4 regions of the Cetobacterium sp. ZOR0034 genome follow, and region 2 is predicted to be linked to each of the others. Evidence: riboswitches for the same ligand, from Rfam matches in the RefSeq annotation. Region 2 holds a riboswitch; each other region holds the start of a gene.
What was found. A riboswitch is a leader RNA that binds a small molecule or an ion and turns the genes downstream of it on or off. The one in region 2 is predicted to bind cobalamin.
Positions count from the first base shown of each region.

Region 1: linked by a shared signal. The riboswitch ahead of L992_RS07880 (sirohydrochlorin cobaltochelatase) and the one ahead of L992_RS00850 (TonB-dependent receptor) in region 2 are both predicted to bind cobalamin.
Region 3: linked by a shared signal. The riboswitch ahead of L992_RS06780 (sirohydrochlorin cobaltochelatase) and the one ahead of L992_RS00850 (TonB-dependent receptor) in region 2 are both predicted to bind cobalamin.
Region 4: linked by a shared signal. The riboswitch ahead of L992_RS12805 (TonB-dependent receptor) and the one ahead of L992_RS00850 (TonB-dependent receptor) in region 2 are both predicted to bind cobalamin.

Region 1 is NZ_JTLI01000035.1:25,545-29,741, forward strand. It holds gene L992_RS07870 (cation:dicarboxylate symporter family transporter) at 1-300, shown strand, start outside; gene L992_RS07875 (ABC transporter ATP-binding protein) at 331-2,040, opposite strand; cobalamin riboswitch at 2,195-2,371, shown strand; gene L992_RS07880 (sirohydrochlorin cobaltochelatase) at 2,492-3,334, shown strand; gene L992_RS07885 (ABC transporter substrate-binding protein) at 3,383-4,197, shown strand, end outside.
Region 2 is NZ_JTLI01000002.1:61,068-65,264, forward strand. It holds gene L992_RS00850 (TonB-dependent receptor) at 1-1,816, opposite strand, end outside; cobalamin riboswitch at 1,844-2,012, opposite strand; gene L992_RS00855 (methylated-DNA--[protein]-cysteine S-methyltransferase) at 2,129-2,608, shown strand; gene putP (sodium/proline symporter PutP) at 2,625-4,058, opposite strand.
Region 3 is NZ_JTLI01000029.1:19,417-23,613, reverse strand. It holds gene L992_RS06795 (hypothetical protein) at 1-435, shown strand, start outside; gene L992_RS06790 (DUF4402 domain-containing protein) at 510-995, opposite strand; cyclic di-GMP riboswitch class I at 1,038-1,113, opposite strand; gene L992_RS06785 (ATP synthase subunit I) at 1,273-1,530, shown strand; cobalamin riboswitch at 1,614-1,796, shown strand; gene L992_RS06780 (sirohydrochlorin cobaltochelatase) at 1,854-2,771, shown strand; partial or broken gene msrA (peptide-methionine (S)-S-oxide reductase MsrA) at 2,848-3,351, shown strand; gene L992_RS06770 (ABC transporter permease) at 3,407-4,197, opposite strand, start outside.
Region 4 is NZ_JTLI01000113.1:3,829-8,025, forward strand. It holds gene L992_RS12800 (YkgJ family cysteine cluster protein) at 1-88, opposite strand, end outside; gene L992_RS12805 (TonB-dependent receptor) at 96-2,063, opposite strand; cobalamin riboswitch at 2,070-2,260, opposite strand; gene L992_RS12810 (NlpC/P60 family protein) at 2,333-2,800, opposite strand; gene L992_RS12815 (META domain-containing protein) at 2,787-3,173, opposite strand; gene L992_RS12820 (hypothetical protein) at 3,216-4,197, opposite strand, start outside.

The DNA.
Region 1 (4,197 bases), on a different contig from region 2:
TTAATAGTTATGTCAATAATAGTTGTGGCAATCAGTTCGTTAGGAATCGCAGGAATTCCAGGAACGGCAACAATGGCAGCATCAGTAGCTTTATCAGGTACTGGTTTAGCAGCTATGTTCCCTTTAATCAATCCAATTTTAGCAATCGACCCAATTATCGATATGCCTAGAACAATGTTAAACGTAATCGGATCGGTTACAAATGCATTAATGGTTGATAAGAGTTTAGGAAATCTAAATACTGAAGTTTATCAAGATATGGAAGCAGGAAGTGAAGCAAACTCTTCTGATGATGAATAATTAAAAAAGTCACCTTTGGGTGACTTTTTTTTATCTGATTCCATTGTAAAGTTTGTAAAATTTTCCTTTTGAAGCCAAAAGTTCTGAGAAGCTTCCTTCTTCAACAATATTATTTTCACCAAGGACATAAATTTTATCAAAATCCTCTAGTAAACTTAATCTATGAGTTATAGCTATAAGAATTCTATCGCTATATTCCTCTTTTATATTTTTTAAAATAGATTTCTCATTTATGATATCTAGTGCATTTGTAGCTTCATCTAAGAGAATTAAATCTGGATTTTTTAAGAATAATCTAGCCATGGCAATCTTTTGTTTTTGTCCAGAGCTAGCATGAACTCCTCCTTCTCCAATTATAGTGTCTTTTCCAAGAGAAAACTTATCAAAAATCTCATATACATAGGATTTATCGATTGCAAATTTTATCTCTTCATCTGAGAAATTTTCTTTAACAAGAGTAATGTTTTCAATCATGCTTCCATTGATTATATAATCACTTTGATCTACAATGGCCAATTTGCTTAAATAACTTTTAAAAGTTATTTCGTTTAAAGGAATTCCATTGATTAAGATTTTACCTTCAGTTGGAATAAGAGATCTTTTTAAAAGAGAAGCAGTAGTACTTTTTCCGATTCCACTTTCACCGACTAAAGCGATTTTTTCGCCTTTATTTATTTTTAGATTAAAGTTTTTTAAAATACTGTTTTCTTCAAAAGAGAAGCTTATATCTTTAAATTCGATAGATTTAATCTGCTCGTTGAAATCAAAATTACCGTCAGGTCTATCTTTTAAATTTATAATCTCATTAAAACGATTAACTCCAGATATTCCTTTCTGATAAATATCAACTAAGCCAACCATTCTCATAATACGTAATCTAAATCGATCAACAAGCAATAAGAAAGATAGTATAATCCCCATAGTAACACCATCTTTTATATATAGATATCCACCTGCGAGTATAATTATAAGTTGGGTTATATTAGAATAGAATGTAACTCCAGAAACAATTAAACTAGATGGAATCATATTTTCCTTCTCGCTATTCAATAAAGATTGATTTTTTTCTAGAAATTTATTTTCTGCATATTTTTCTAAATGATTATCTTTTAAAAATGAGATGGTTCTTAGAGTGTCATGAAAATTAGAGGATAGTATTCCTGAGTTTTTTCGTACCAATCTATGTCCAGCCTTCATTTTTTTATTTTCTTTATATACAAAGAAAAGAGTCAATGGAAGAGGAAATAAAGTTATTAGAGATAACTTTAAATCAAAATCAATCATAATGAAAATGGATGCAATAATTGTAATAACCGAAAATATAAAGTCTTCTAATCCTCTGTGACAAAGTGTTGAAACACTATCTAAATCACTTATTACTCTAGAAATTAGATCACCACTTTGATTTTTTTTAAAAAATTCAGCAGGTTGAGATAATAATTTCTTCACAAGGTCATTTCTCATGGATTGTTTTATTTTACTTCCCATAAGTTTTCCATTAGCTTGAGAATGAACTGCAAAAGCTAGACGAAGTATATATAAAACTATTAAAATTATTGAAAACTTTAGCAGTAGATTTATATTTTTAGTTGGTAAGGCCTCATCAATTAAATTTTTTATTAAAAGAGGAGAGTAGATATCTATAGCAGTCATTGCTAGTCTTATCGAAAGAAAAAAGAGTAGTAATTTTCTTTCTTTTTTTAAATAATATAACAAAGATTTAGATGAAGTTATTTTCATAGAGTTATCTCCTTTGTGTGTTATTAATTTAATAGTAACTTTTTTTATATATAAAAGTCAATACTTTAAGATATAAATAATATAAATAATAGATGATAATGTTATAAATTTTAGATAATTTGATTGAAATTTGTACGATAAAGTGTTAATATTACATATAAAGAAGAGTAATGGTTCTATAGATTAAAAGGGAATTGAGTGTAAATCTCAAACGGTCCCGCCACTGTATAGAGGACAAAAGCAGTAATACCACTGAAATGAAAAGTTTTGGGAAGGGCTGTTAGTAGGATGAATCTAAGTCAGGAGACCTGCCATTATTAAAGATTCTGCGAGGACGGAGAAGCATAATATTGATATATTTGACTTCTCTTTAAAATTCATTGATAAAAGAGAGGTTTTTTTATTGGTGAAAAATTTGTATTACTATAAAAAATGTATATGAGGAGAGAAGATGGATTTTTATAAGGACTTAGAAAAAGGAGCGGTTGTAGTTGCTCATTTTGGAACTACACACGAGGATACTAGAGAGAAAACAATAGATGTTATAAATAAAAAGATAAAGGCTGAGTTTCCAAAATTGGATTTTTATCAAGTGTTTACTTCAAGAATAATAAATAGAATTTTAGCTAAAAGAGGAATAGAAAATTTAAATACAACTCAAATTTTAGAAAAATTACTGGTGGAGGGATATAAGCATGTAATCCTTCAGCCAACATATATAATAAATGGAACAGAGATGGAAGCATTAAAAAGAGAAGTTGAAAGTTTTACAGATAGATTTGAAGATATAAGAGTTGGAACTCCACTTTTGACATCAGTAGAAGATTACTTTCATCTTTTAGAAGTTTTAGAAGATGAGATAGGAGATTTATCGAAAAGTGAAGCTGTCGTTATGATAGGTCATGGAACGGAACATCCAGCACACTCAACATATCCTATGTTAGATTATATAGCTAGAGATTTAGAAAAACCTATTTATGTAGGAACTGTGGAGGGATATCCAGGGTTAGATAAGGTTGTTAAAGAGCTAAAGAAAGATGGAAAAGAGAAGGTTACACTTATGCCTCTTATGTTTGTTGCTGGAGATCATGCAAAAAATGATATAGCTGAAGACTGGAAAGAGGCTTTAGAAGAGAATGGGTTTGAAGTATCTTTAAACTTAAAAGGATTAGGAGAAATAGAAAGAGTTCAAAATATTTTTATTGAAAAGGCTAGAGAGTTAGAAAATATAAGACCTGAAGATATTCTTGTAAAAAAAGCTGAATATGCAAGAGGGAGAAAAGCAAGCCATTAAACTTGGAAGAGATAATCTCTTCCGTTTTTTATTCAAAGGAGAAAGAATATGAAAAAATTATTTTTATTTTTATTACTAACTACGCTTACCTTTTCAAGTGATTCTATAAGAGTTGTATCAACATCACAATTTACAACTGAGATGTTGTTGGCTATAGGAGCAGAAGATTATTTGATTGGAACATCTTTTTTAGATGATGAGATTCTTCCAGAGCTCCAACAGAAATATAATAAAATTCCTGTTTTAGCAGCAGGAGCCCCAACAAAAGAGTTATTTTATTCATTGAATCCAACTTTTTTAACAGGATGGCAATCAATAGCAACACCTAAAAATCTAGGAACTATTGAAGAATTAAAAGAAAATGGAGTAGAAGTTTTTTTTACAAAATCTCAAAAAACATCAAATATAGATGATATCTATGAGGATATTTTATATTTTGGAAAAAGATTTAATCTTGAAAAAAATGCAAATCAAGTTGTAAAAAATATGAAGTCAGATATAGAAGAAGTGAAATCAAAAAATTTAGGAAAGAAAAAGATTAAAATATTTGCTTATGATAGTCAAGAGTCAGCACCATTTGTAATTGGAGGAAATGGAATAGGAAATACAATGATGGAAATAGCTGGAGCTGAAAATATTTTTAGAAAAAGTAGCTTTAGTTTTGGAACTGGAAGTTGGGAGAAAATATTAGATGAGAATCCCTTAGCAATAATTGTTATAGATTATGGAGATAAAAGTTATGAGTCAAAGATAGATTTCTTAAAAAATCGTTCTCCAATATCAGAGCTTGAAGCTGTAAAAAAAGATAGATTTATAAGAATACCTCTAAGTTATCTATCTTCGGGAATAAAAGTGAGTAAAGG
Region 2 (4,197 bases):
CATAATATTTTTCATTAAATAGGTTATTTACTCCTACACTTACAATTAATCCATCTTTAAAGTCATATGACATAGATATTCCACTTATTAAATAACTATTCACTTTTTCTCTTATATTTTCTTCATCAGATGCATCAAAAGCTTTACCATAATACTCCCAAGAGTTATTTAAAGTTAACTTATCATTAAATCTATAATTAAAGTTCAATACTCCCTTTACATTTGGAACCCCTGGAATATCCTTTCCATCTTTAAACTCTGTTCTCATATATGTCAATGATTCTGAAATCGTCAACTTATCAAAGTAGTGCTCTAATGAAACCTCGATTCCTTTTCTTTTACTTGTTCCATCTAAATTTCTATTACTTTTCTCATCAGTTGAATCATTTTTTCCATAAAAAATTTCGTTCTCAGTCTCAATATAGAATACAGATGTCGAAACATATGTATTTCCTATGTAATCCTTTACTCCAACTTCATAAGTTTCTGTTCTTTGAGGTTTATATTCTCCATCCCAAGCACGAATCTCATCAGTATTTGGAGCTCTAAATCCTGTTGTATAACTTACATAAGTCGATCCTGAATCTGAATATAGATAACTTCCTGTTAGCTCAACTGCATCCTCTTTAAATTTTTTGTTATATTTTATTTTATTTTTATTTTCATCATCCTTCAAACCATTGTACTCTATATTTTGTCTTCTATACCCTTGGGTAAATCTAAACTTATCAATAGTATAACTATTTATTAAAAATCCACCCAATGAATCTTTTTCTGCCTTTCCATTTCCATATGCAAAATCCGTTGTATGTCCTTTATAAATATCTCCGCCTATAACAACATAACTATCATCTAAGTAAGAGTATTTCAATTGTGGTTTTAAGTATTTTATCTCGGTTTTATAGTTACTTCCATTTGAAGAGTATCTTTCATGAGTAAATGTTCCTAATAATTTAAATTCTAAATTAGAATCAATATTATATACATAATCTCCAGCAAAATCATTTTTCTCTGTTTTCCCATCAACTTTCCATGTCTTCGGGTTACTTGAAACTTGAGTTCTATCTCCGTCAACCTCTTCTCTTGTTAAACTTCCAGGAGCTCTAAACTCATTATTCGAATAATTATATTTAAATCCAAACTCTCCATCTGCTAACTTATATCTTGTTCTAAGTCCAAAACTTTCTAAATCATCCTTAGCATAATCTCTATATCCATCTTTCTCTTTTTTTAAATAATCTAATTCTAAAGATAGTTTGTCGTTAATCTTAGTTCCATATATAGCCTGCTGTTTCTTTAACCCATATGATCCTATTTCACTATTTAAGCTACCATAGTTCTTTTTATCCTTTGGCATTTTAGTTACAATATTTATTGTTCCACCAATCGCTCCATCTCCATATAAAACAGAACCTCCCGAAGGAATAACCTCTATTCTTTCTATATTATCTACAGGGATTGAACTTGTTTTATATCCTGATAAATCTATTGAGTTTATCGGTGCCCCATCTACAAGAACTATTACATTTGATTTTGCTGTTGCTCCTTGCCCTCTCATATCAAAAGCCGCATCTGCTCCACCCATCTCTTTAACAGTTACACTCGATACTAATTTTAAAGCTTCCGCTACTGTCTTCGCTCCTCTTTGCTCTATCTCTTCGGCCGTTAAAACAGTTATATTTTTTGGAATATCTGCTACTGTTGCAAAAGTATTTTCACTCGTTATAACACTTTCTTCTAGCTTTACAACTTTTTGTTCTGCCACAGCTAAATTAGCTACAACAACTAATGCTCCTAATAAAAATTTTTTATTCACTTTTTTTAATCCTCCCATTCTGTCACTCGCAGATTTAAATTTTATGGCAGGTATCCTGACTCAACTTCATCCTAACAATAGCCCTTCCCAGTTTCCCAGTGGTTTTACTATCTTCGTCCATTTCACAGTGGCGTGACCGTTTAAGATTCTCACTTAATTCCCTTTTAATTTCAAAACCATACTAATTTATTATACTACAATTATTTTGTTTTTAAAAGTTTTAACCTTTTAACGAACATGTTTTTTTAAATAATCTTGATTTTTTTCTATTATTTCAGTATAATCTAAAATTATGTTTTAATAGGAGGTCTTATGAAAAATATAGTTCCAGGTTATTTTTATATTTTTGATACTCCACTCGGATTACTTAAAATAGAAGCAAATGAAGAAGAAGTCACAAAAATAGAACTCAACAATCCCTCTTCAAATAGAACCTTTAAACTTACAAAACTTTTAGAAAAAGCTTTTAAAGAGATTGAAGAGTTTTTAAACGGAAAAAGAAAATACTTCACTTTTAAAATAAATCCATCAGGAACAGAATTTCAAAAATCTGTTTGGAATGCTCTTTTAAAAATACCTTATGGTGAAGTAAAATCATATAAAGACATTGCCATCGCTATTGGAAATCCAAAGGCTTGTAGAGCTGTCGGAATGGCAAATAATAAAAATCCAATTCCCATAGTTATTCCCTGTCATAGAGTTATTGGTAGTAATGGAAAATTAACAGGTTACGCGTATGGATTAACTTTAAAGGATGAATTATTACATTTAGAAAAAAAAGGTACAAAATAATTTTGTACCTTTTTCATTATGCTTCAACTACCCTTTTACAGAATACTTTCTCAGCTATATAAACTGTTATTAAATTTGTCATAAATCCTGGTAATAGCTCATACATATAAGCATCTAATCCAATAACTTTCCAGATTAAAAACACAAATGTCCCCACTAAAATTCCTGATAAAACACTTTTTGCACTTACATCTTTTAAATATAAAACACCTATTATTGCTGGTCCAAATATTGTCCCAAATCCTCCCCAAGCATATGCAACTAGCGATAAAACTTTAGCATTTTGATTAAGAGCAAATAATAAAGCTAGTAATGCAATCACTACTACACAAACTCTACCTACAAACATAATCTCTTTATCTGTAGCATCTCTTTTTATATATTCATAAAAATCTTCAGTTAATGTTGTTGATGATACTAATAGTTGAGAATCTATTGTAGACATTATTGCAGATAGTATTGCTGCTAATAAAATTCCAGCCACCCAAGGGTTAAATAACTCTTTTATCATATAAATAAATATCTTCTCTGCATCTCCACCAAGTTGACTTACCTCTTTAAATAAAGGAATTCCTAATAATCCAATTGCTATAGCTCCAATTAGTGATATTAATACCCAAATCATAGCTATTCTTCTAGATTTCTTTAACTCTTTTACATCACTTATACTCATAAATCTAACTAAAATATGTGGTTGTCCAAAATAACCCAATCCCCAAGCTAAAGATGATAAGATACCCATAACTCCAATATTCTTTCCACCTTGTTTAAATATATCAAAAGTTATTCCCTTTAACTCTATTCCTTGCTTCACAGTTTCTAAATCTCCTATTTTATAATAAGCCATTACTGGAACAGCTATTATTGCCATAAACATAAGAGCTCCTTGGAAGAAATCTGTCCAACACGATGCCAAATATCCACCCATAAATGTATACACAACGATTGTTACTGCTCCGACTACAACTGCCACCTTATAATCTATTCCAAGTATCGACTCAAATAATTTTCCAGCAGCTACTAATCCAGATGAAGAGTATATTGTAAAGAAAAATAGTGTTCCTACAGCCAAAATTTTTCTAATAGTTCCCTTATCATCTTTTAATTTTCTTTCTAAAAATGTTGGTAAAGTCAATGTATCTTCAATCTCTGTTTCTACTCTTAATTTTGGTGCTATAAACTTCCAGTTTAAATAAGTCCCTATTGCAAGACCTATTACAACCCAAATCTCCCCAAATCCTGAAAGATAAACAGCTCCAGGTAAACCCATAAGCAACCAACCACTCATATCACTAGCTTGTGCCGATAATGCAGTTACCCAACTTCCTACTCCTCTTCCACCGATTAAGTAATCCTCTGAACTGGAGGTTTTACCATAAAAGTAAACTCCCACTCCTATTAAAAATATTAAATACGCTCCAAATGTTATAAATGTTTCTACTCCTATCATTTTTCTCCTCCGAAATTTTTTTTAAATAAAAAGAGGGTCACCTAAGTACAACTGTACCTAAGTGACCCTCATTAAAAGAATCCTATAAAAATAATCTTTTTTTAAAGTTATTTCCCCTTAGATACAGATCCAAATTTGT
Region 3 (4,197 bases), on a different contig from region 2:
AAATATATGATGGCTTTAGAAAAACAAAGTCCTGAGGATAAAGAGAGTAATATAATATACGGAAAGATATTAAATATATTAGAGAAAAATCCTGAATTAAATCTTTTTGGTCTTTTAGAAGAGTTAAACAAAGGAAAGAAGTTTTATGAGAAGAACAAAGTCAGAAATCGTAGAGATAGATTAACAAATCTAGATATTATGATAAAAAATGCAAATACAATTGTAGATAATCTTTTAGAAGAAGATGAAGAGAGTCTAAGAAGAATAGAGAGAAGCTTAAATAGAAGTGATATTTATAGAGATAGAATGGCTATGAATATTTTATTAGCAGAGTTTCCATCACACGAATTACACGAGGTTTATTATACAATAAAAAATGATCAATGTAAGAAGTTTTTATTAGAAGTTGTAAGCGAAATAAGAGCTGAAAGATAAAAATAAGACATCCTTTGTAATAGTAATTATACTGTTATGAAGGATGTCTTTTATTGTGAATTTGATTATGACAATTAATTATAATGAGCTTTTAAAGTGAAATTCCCTGAATATATTCCCGGAGCTTGGTCACGACTTACATCAGTCGAAGCAGCAATATTCAGAATCTGTTTTCCTGAGTCAGATAATTCAATAACATCATTTCCAGGAGTAATCCATTCACCAGGTTTATTTATTTGAGTACAATTAAATAAAATTGTGAAAGTATTATTCCCATTTTTTAAAGGAACTCTAAAACTATCTCCTTCAGATTTTACACCTTCAAAAGTTATTCTAACTTTCGAATTAGATTCTCCTTGAAGCGAGAAACTAGAAAAAGCTTGATTGAAAGTTCCAGGTAAAATATCGCCGAACTCTAGATCTTTATCAGCTTTTACTGTTAGCGGTTTTAAAACCTTAGCATTAATCTGCATTATTGCTTGATTAGACTGTCCTTCATTTGATAAAAGATTTAGAGACACCACCCCAAATAAAGTGCTTAACATTAAAATTTTTCTCATTAATTCCCTCCTAATAAAAACAAAAAAACCAACTACACTATAAAGTGTAGCTGGCTGTCATTTAAAAGACCCTGTAGCTTTGCGTCATAAGGTTTCCCTTATTTTGCCAAAATATAAAGACTGTATTAAAATAATATAACAAAAAATAAAAAAAGTCAAATACTTTTATTGTATATTTTAAAATGTAGATTAATTGCAAGGAAAGTTGTTTATTTTACAGTAAATAAAAATATGGAATTAATGGTGTAAATTCTTTAAATATAAGGAGATGAGTAGGATGGTTATTGCATTTGTAGGTGGGATTGTTTTAGGGTTTTTATTTTTTTATAGTCTAGATTTTGGAGTAAATGAAAGTAAAAGATTTAAAAATCCGTCATTATTTATATTTATCACATCTCTAGTGAGAATTATTATTCTTTTAGGGGGTTTTTATTTCTTGGCACAAAACAATGGTTATAACTTTTTTGCAGCATTAATCGGAGCTTTAGTGTCTAGAATATATATTGTATATTTTTATAAGAATAAAAGAAAATAGATATTTAAATATCAACATAATATATATATAGCTCACGGAGTATTCTTTTTTTATAGAATGATTGAAAAAAATACAATGTAATGATAATATACCTCTGTAATGGTTCGAAAGATTAAAAGGGAATTGAGTGAAAAGCTTAAACGGTCCCGCCACTGTAAAGAGGATGAAAATAGATTAATCCACTGAATTTTTATTTTAAAATTTGGGAAGGAATATGAGTAAAGTGAATCTGAGTCAGGAGACCTGCCATTATAATCTGCGAGGACGGAGAAGAGTTTAAGCTCTTCTCTCAAATTTAAAATTATATTTGGGAGGTTATTTTTATGAAAAAATTATTATTATCACTATTTTGTTTGTCATCAGCATTAATTCTAGCTCATGGTGAAGATGCTTTTGAGGACTCAAATTTTTATACAGGGGGAAAAAGTGCTATAATTATGACACATTTTGGAACTACACATAAAGACACGAGAGCTAAAACAATCGATAGAATCAATCAAAAAGCAATTAAGGCTTTTGAAGGAAAAGCTGATGTTTTTGAGGCTTATACTTCGAGAATTGTTGCTAAAAGAGTAGAGGCTAACGAGGGAATAAAGAAGTATAATCCGAGTGAAGTTTTGACTTCATTAAAAAAACAAGGGTATAAAAATGTTATTATACAACCAACAAATATAATAGATGGTGTGGAAATGGAGTCAATAAAAAGAGAGGTTTTACTTCATTCAAAAGATTTTAATAATTTGAGAATAGGGGATGCACTTCTAACAGATCCACATCATTATGAAGACGCAATAAAGGCGATAATGAAAATAGCAGCACCTCTAGGGAAAAGAGAAGGAGTAGTTTTAGTAGGACATGGAACATATAATTCTGCTACTTCAGCTTATGCAATGTTTGACTATATGGCAAAAGATATGAATGAACCAATTTATGTGGGAACAGTTGAAGGATATCCAACTTTTGAAACTGTTGTGAGACAATTGAAAAAAGCTGGAAAGAAAGAAGTTGTCTTAATGCCTATGATGTTTGTAGCTGGAGATCATGCAAAAAATGATATAGCTGGAGATTGGAAAGAAAACTTAGAGAAAGAGGGATTCAAAGTAAAAGTAAAATTAACTCCTTTAGGAGAGATTCCTGAAATTCAAGATATGTTTGTAGGGAATGCAAAATTTTTAGAAAAGCATAGAAGTATTGATATTATAGAAAAAAAAGCTGGATATGCAAAAAGTAAAGATATTTAGTATTAAAATTAACAAATTTTGTATATAATGTAGATGAGGTGATTTTATGAAAATTAAAAATATCGATTCAAACTTAAATATTCATGAGATTTATTTAGCCGGAGGATGTTTTTGGGGAGTAGAGGCCTATATGAAAAAAATATCTGGAGTGATAGATGTTGTTTCAGGTTATGCTAATGGTTCTACAGAAAATCCAAGCTATGAAGATGTTATATACAGACATACAGGTCATGCCGAAACAGTAAAAGTGATTTATGATAGAAATATTATAGATTTACCTCTACTTTTGAAATATTATTTTAGAATTATTGATCCAACTAGTTTAAACAAACAGGGTAATGATAGAGGAACACAGTATCGAACAGGGATTTATTATACTGATTTAAATGATAAATCAATAATTGATAAGGAGATATTAATTCTACAGCAAAGTTATTCTGAAAAAATTCAAATTGAGATAAAAGTTTTGGAAAATTTTTATTTGGCAGAAGAATATCATCAAAATTATTTAAAGAAAAATCCAAATGGTTATTGTCATATTGATTTAGAAAATTTTGAATCTATTTTAGTTGATAAAAAATAAAAAGATAAAACCCCGTTTTAGTTTTTAACTATACGGGGTTTATTTTTTTAAGTTATTCAGCTCTTAAAGCATCTATAGGATTAAGTTGTGAAGCCTTTTTAGCTGGTGTGACTCCGAAGATAACTCCTATGAATGTTGAAACTCCGAGTGCTAATGATATTGAAAATATCGAAAATACTGGAGGGATATTTACAAAGTATCCAATTATAAGAGCTAACGAAACTCCAATAACTACACCTACAACTCCACCGATTCCTGTTAAAATAACAGACTCCATTAAAAATTGAATTAGTATATCTTTGTTTGTAGCACCAATTGCTTTTCTTATTCCGATCTCCTTTGTTCTTTCAATAACACTAACTAACATTATATTCATAACTCCGATTCCACCAACAAAAAGTGAGATACCAGCAACAAAAGTTATAAATAGATTTAAAGTACTTAGAATTTTATCAAATGAAGCAGCAGCATTACTCATAGTTTCAACTTGATATAGTCCTTTAACTCCGCTAATATCCTCTAAAACTTTATTAGCAGCACTCATATCAGTAGCTAACTCTTCAGGGTTTTTAGATTCTACAATTATAGAGTTATATCCTCCTGTAGATAGATTATAAACTTTATCATACGTGTTAAGTGGGGTTCTCATAAATCTAGGGATTCTTTGTCCACCCATAACTTTCACAAGTTCTTCTAATGGATTTTTAAAAACTCCAACAATTTTATAAGTGATAGGGCTATTTTTTCTTCCAATAGCAAAAGACATCTCATTTCCAACAGCATTTTCTGAACTACCAAAAAGACTTTTAGCGGTAAGATTATCTATCACTAAGATTTTCTCAC
Region 4 (4,197 bases), on a different contig from region 2:
TATTACTCGTCTGATTACAAACTCTTTCACCGTTTGATTTTACAATTTTTTCTTTAGCTTCCTTTAAAATATTTCTCAGCCTCTTCATAACTACCTTAGAATTTATAAGTCGCTTCCAACGTATAAATTCTTCCATCCCCTCTATTATATTGTCTTATATCATCCCAATATCCCACATATGTTGCATATTTTTCATCAAACAAATTATTAACTCTTCCAGTTAATGTAAGAGATTCTAAAGGTTTATAAGACAATGAAATATCAACAGTTGCATAATCTCCTTGATCCTTTTTTCTGATATTTGTAGGATCATCCGAGTCAAAATATCTTCCATAGTAAATTACATCTGCGTTTCCAACTATTTTAGGTGTAAATTCATATCTTGCACCAAATCCCAATTTCCAATTAGGAATAAAAGGAACCTCTTTATCTTTTAAACTATCAAATTTAGAATCTTTTATTTTGTGATATATATATGTTATTGATGTATTTAAAGTAAGCTTTTCAAAATAATGTTCTGCAAAAATTTCTACACCGTATCTCTCAGTATCTCCAATATTATAATATGGGAAATTCGAATACTCCTCACCACTATAATAGATTTCATCTCTTGTCATCTTATAGAATGTTGACAAACTTATATATGTATCATTTATATAATCTTTCACACCAAACTCTATTGTATCTTGTGTTTGTGGGTTTAATTTTTCAGCATTTACTGTATAACGCATCTCTGATATTAACGGAGTTCTAAAATCTCTAGATAATTTTCCATAAACAACGCCTGATTCATTATAGGAATATCTCGTTTCCAAAGTGTAAGAATAGTCATTATACTTTGTCTTATTTTTAGTATCCCACTTCTCTTCTGGAATAGGTGATCTATTTCTAAAATAATAGTTATACTCTGCAGTATTGTATCTAACACCTTGTAAAAATGTAAATTTACCTCTTTTATTTTCATTCATTAAGAATATTCCATAACTATCTTTTGTTGAATCATCAATTCGTTTATCTTGTGGAGTCGCAATCTCTTTAGTTAAATCAGTTCCTAACATAAAATAATCACTCTCTGTATAGTTATGCTTTAATTGAATTTTCCCATAAAATTTTTCCTCATCATCTTTAGGAATTACGGTTCCTGTTTTTGGATTATGAGTTTCAAATTTCTTTTCATAAAAACCTAAATAAGAGTACAGTTGAGTTTTTTTATTCAAATCATATCTATATCCTAAGTAATAATCATTGCTATGTGATTCACCTCTTGAAATATTCCCCGGATTTCTACTATCATTTTCATAAATATCCTCTGGTACATCACCATCTTTAGCATATTTTTTTTCATCTCTTGTATATCTAAAGTCAATCTCTCCATCATTTAAATTATATTTTGTACTTAGCACAAAGTTCTTTCTTTTACTAAATATATCTCCATATTCATCGCCTCTTTTATCACTTCTTTGTAAGCTAGAGTTATATCCAATACTTGTTGCAATTTTTTCTGTCATTTTTGTATTCACACCAACACCAAATTTATTAGATTCATGACTTGATACAGATCCTGATATATGCCCTGAATAATTTTTCCCCTCTGAAAATGAATCAATTTTTTTTAATCTAATATTTACAATTCCTCCAATAGCTCCATCACCGTATAAAATCCCTCCACCGCCAGGAACAACTTCTACTCTTTCAATATTTGCTATTGGAATATTTGTTATCTGATCTCCTTTTATAGGTACTCCATCCAATGTTACTATGGTATTTTTTTCTGCATGAACAGGACTCCCTGCTCCACGCACATCAAATCTAATACTATCATAATAATGTGATACAATAACTCCAGGTGCCATCCTTACAATATCCACAAGATTTTGAGCCCCTTTTTCAACTATCTCTTCACTTGTTATAACTGTTATATTCGCTCCTGTTTCTTTGATATTGGTTTCAAAATTATCTGTGGTTATAACACTTTCTTCCAGTTTTATAATCCTCTCATCTAACTTTGAATAAGCCAAAGTTGTGTAAGTCAAAAGACTTAGCACCATGATTTTTCTATTCATTTTTCCTCCCTCGAAGTATCATCTTAAAAGTATCCTGACTCATTTCACCCTACTCGCACCTCTTCCCAAGTTACCTCAGTGAGCTTTTGTGCTTTCGTCAATGTTACAGTGGCGGGGCCGTAGTGGAATTTAACCACACTTCCATATTAAGATGTCATTTTTTAGTACTTCACATGTTAACACATCTTACTTAATATTTTCCAATATAATTTTTTTATAACAAAAACTTTATCTGTACATTTAAAATATAATAACAATTTAGGTATAATTTACAAAACCTTTCTAACTTGCCACAAATGCTTATTCCAATAATCATCAACCTCAGAGATAATCACCCCTCTAGAGGTTGATGCATGTAAAAATCTATTATTTCCTAAATAAACACCTACATGACGTATTTTTTTTCTACCAATTTTAAAAAATAACAAATCTCCAACTTCCCAGTGAGTTCTATTTTTTATTTTTTTCCCTTCTAAGGACATCTTTTCAGTTGTCCTAGGTAAACTAACTTCAAACTTCTGTTTATATAAGTGTTGCATAAGAGCTGAGCAATCTACTCCCGATTTAGTAGTTCCACCTAATCTATATTTAGTCCCCTTCCAATTGTTGTAAAAGCCTGAAATTTTAACTACTCTAACCTGTCTTTCTTTTTCACTAATTTTAGCTGATGAGCACCCTGTCAACAAGAGTAAGAACAAAATCATTATATTTATTAATATTTTTTTATTTCTTAACAAAATTTAATTCCACTCCACTTTTTGTAACTATTCGAATTCCATTTTCTGTTATTCTAACCTCTTGTGCTTCTTTTAAGTTTTTTAAATACCCTTGCTCTTGTAACATTAAATTTTCTGGTCCCATCATTCTAGTTGTACCTATTTCCCCCACAGAAATTTTATCTCCATCTATTTTATAAGTTGCAAAATATCTATTCACTCCAGAATTACCTACTATTTTTTCCTTCTGAAAAAAAACATCAATCTGACTTTCTTCAATTACATTCTCTAAACTGTAAGTATTATCGAGAACTTTTGATAACACATCTACCTTTTTAGCAAAACATCCTCCCATTAAAAAAATCGCAAACAAAACTAATACCAATTTCTTCATAATTTCACACCTCACCTTTTTTATTTAATAATATTTTATAAACTAATTTTCTATATAAAACTTTAAACGAACACTCTCTATAATATTTTCATTTTTATCAAAAATTTTATAATTAATTTCCGACCCTTGAATTAAATGATTTAACTTATCAATACAAATAGAAGCTCTTCCATTTTCAATTTTCATTCTTCCAAAATCTAAATCTATCTCTTCACTTTCTCCAAACTCATCTATCTCTTCTTCTATATCATTTACTTTTATTTTAAGACCACTATATTTTCCAGACAATACTCCCGTTTCCTCTAATAAATAATACCCTTGAACCTCTCTAAAATCATCAATATATATTTTTTGCCCAGGTATATACCATTTATCTAAGGCTATCGTCTTTGAAACTTCATTTTTCATAGCTAATATAAAAACTTTATCAATCAAAACCTTTTTTACTCTATTGTAACTAAGACTTAATACCTCTCCCTCAATTCTATAATTCATATTTAAATCCAAGTTTTGAGGCAACTCTAACCCTATATAAATCTCTTTCGTATCATTAAATATATCATCATTTAACTGCTCGATATAAATATTAGGATATACCTCTTTTAAAGGAACAATTCTAACATTTTCTAAACTTTCTTGCTTCTCTATATTTTCCTGAACGATTTTCAATGAAGCTTCTTTAGCTAAATTCAATTTTAGTCCTTCCGAATTTACCTTGTTTTTAGTTATTTCTAGATCATAATCATTCAAACCTATCTTTTTTATAATCAAATATTTTTTACCATACTCCTGTTTCTTCAAAATCGGAGTTTTATAATCAAAATCTAAATATATTTCAGGATTAAATTCAGGCATATTAATACTTAGTTTCAAAACTTCTTTTCTATCCGAATATTGATACTCTATCTCTAGTTCATATTTACCTTTTACCAAGTTCCACTGATCTACCATAAGTTCCATTTTTTGCCGATTCAAATTTTTCCATCTCAGATTTATAGTAAGTCCACCCAACTCTATATTTTCA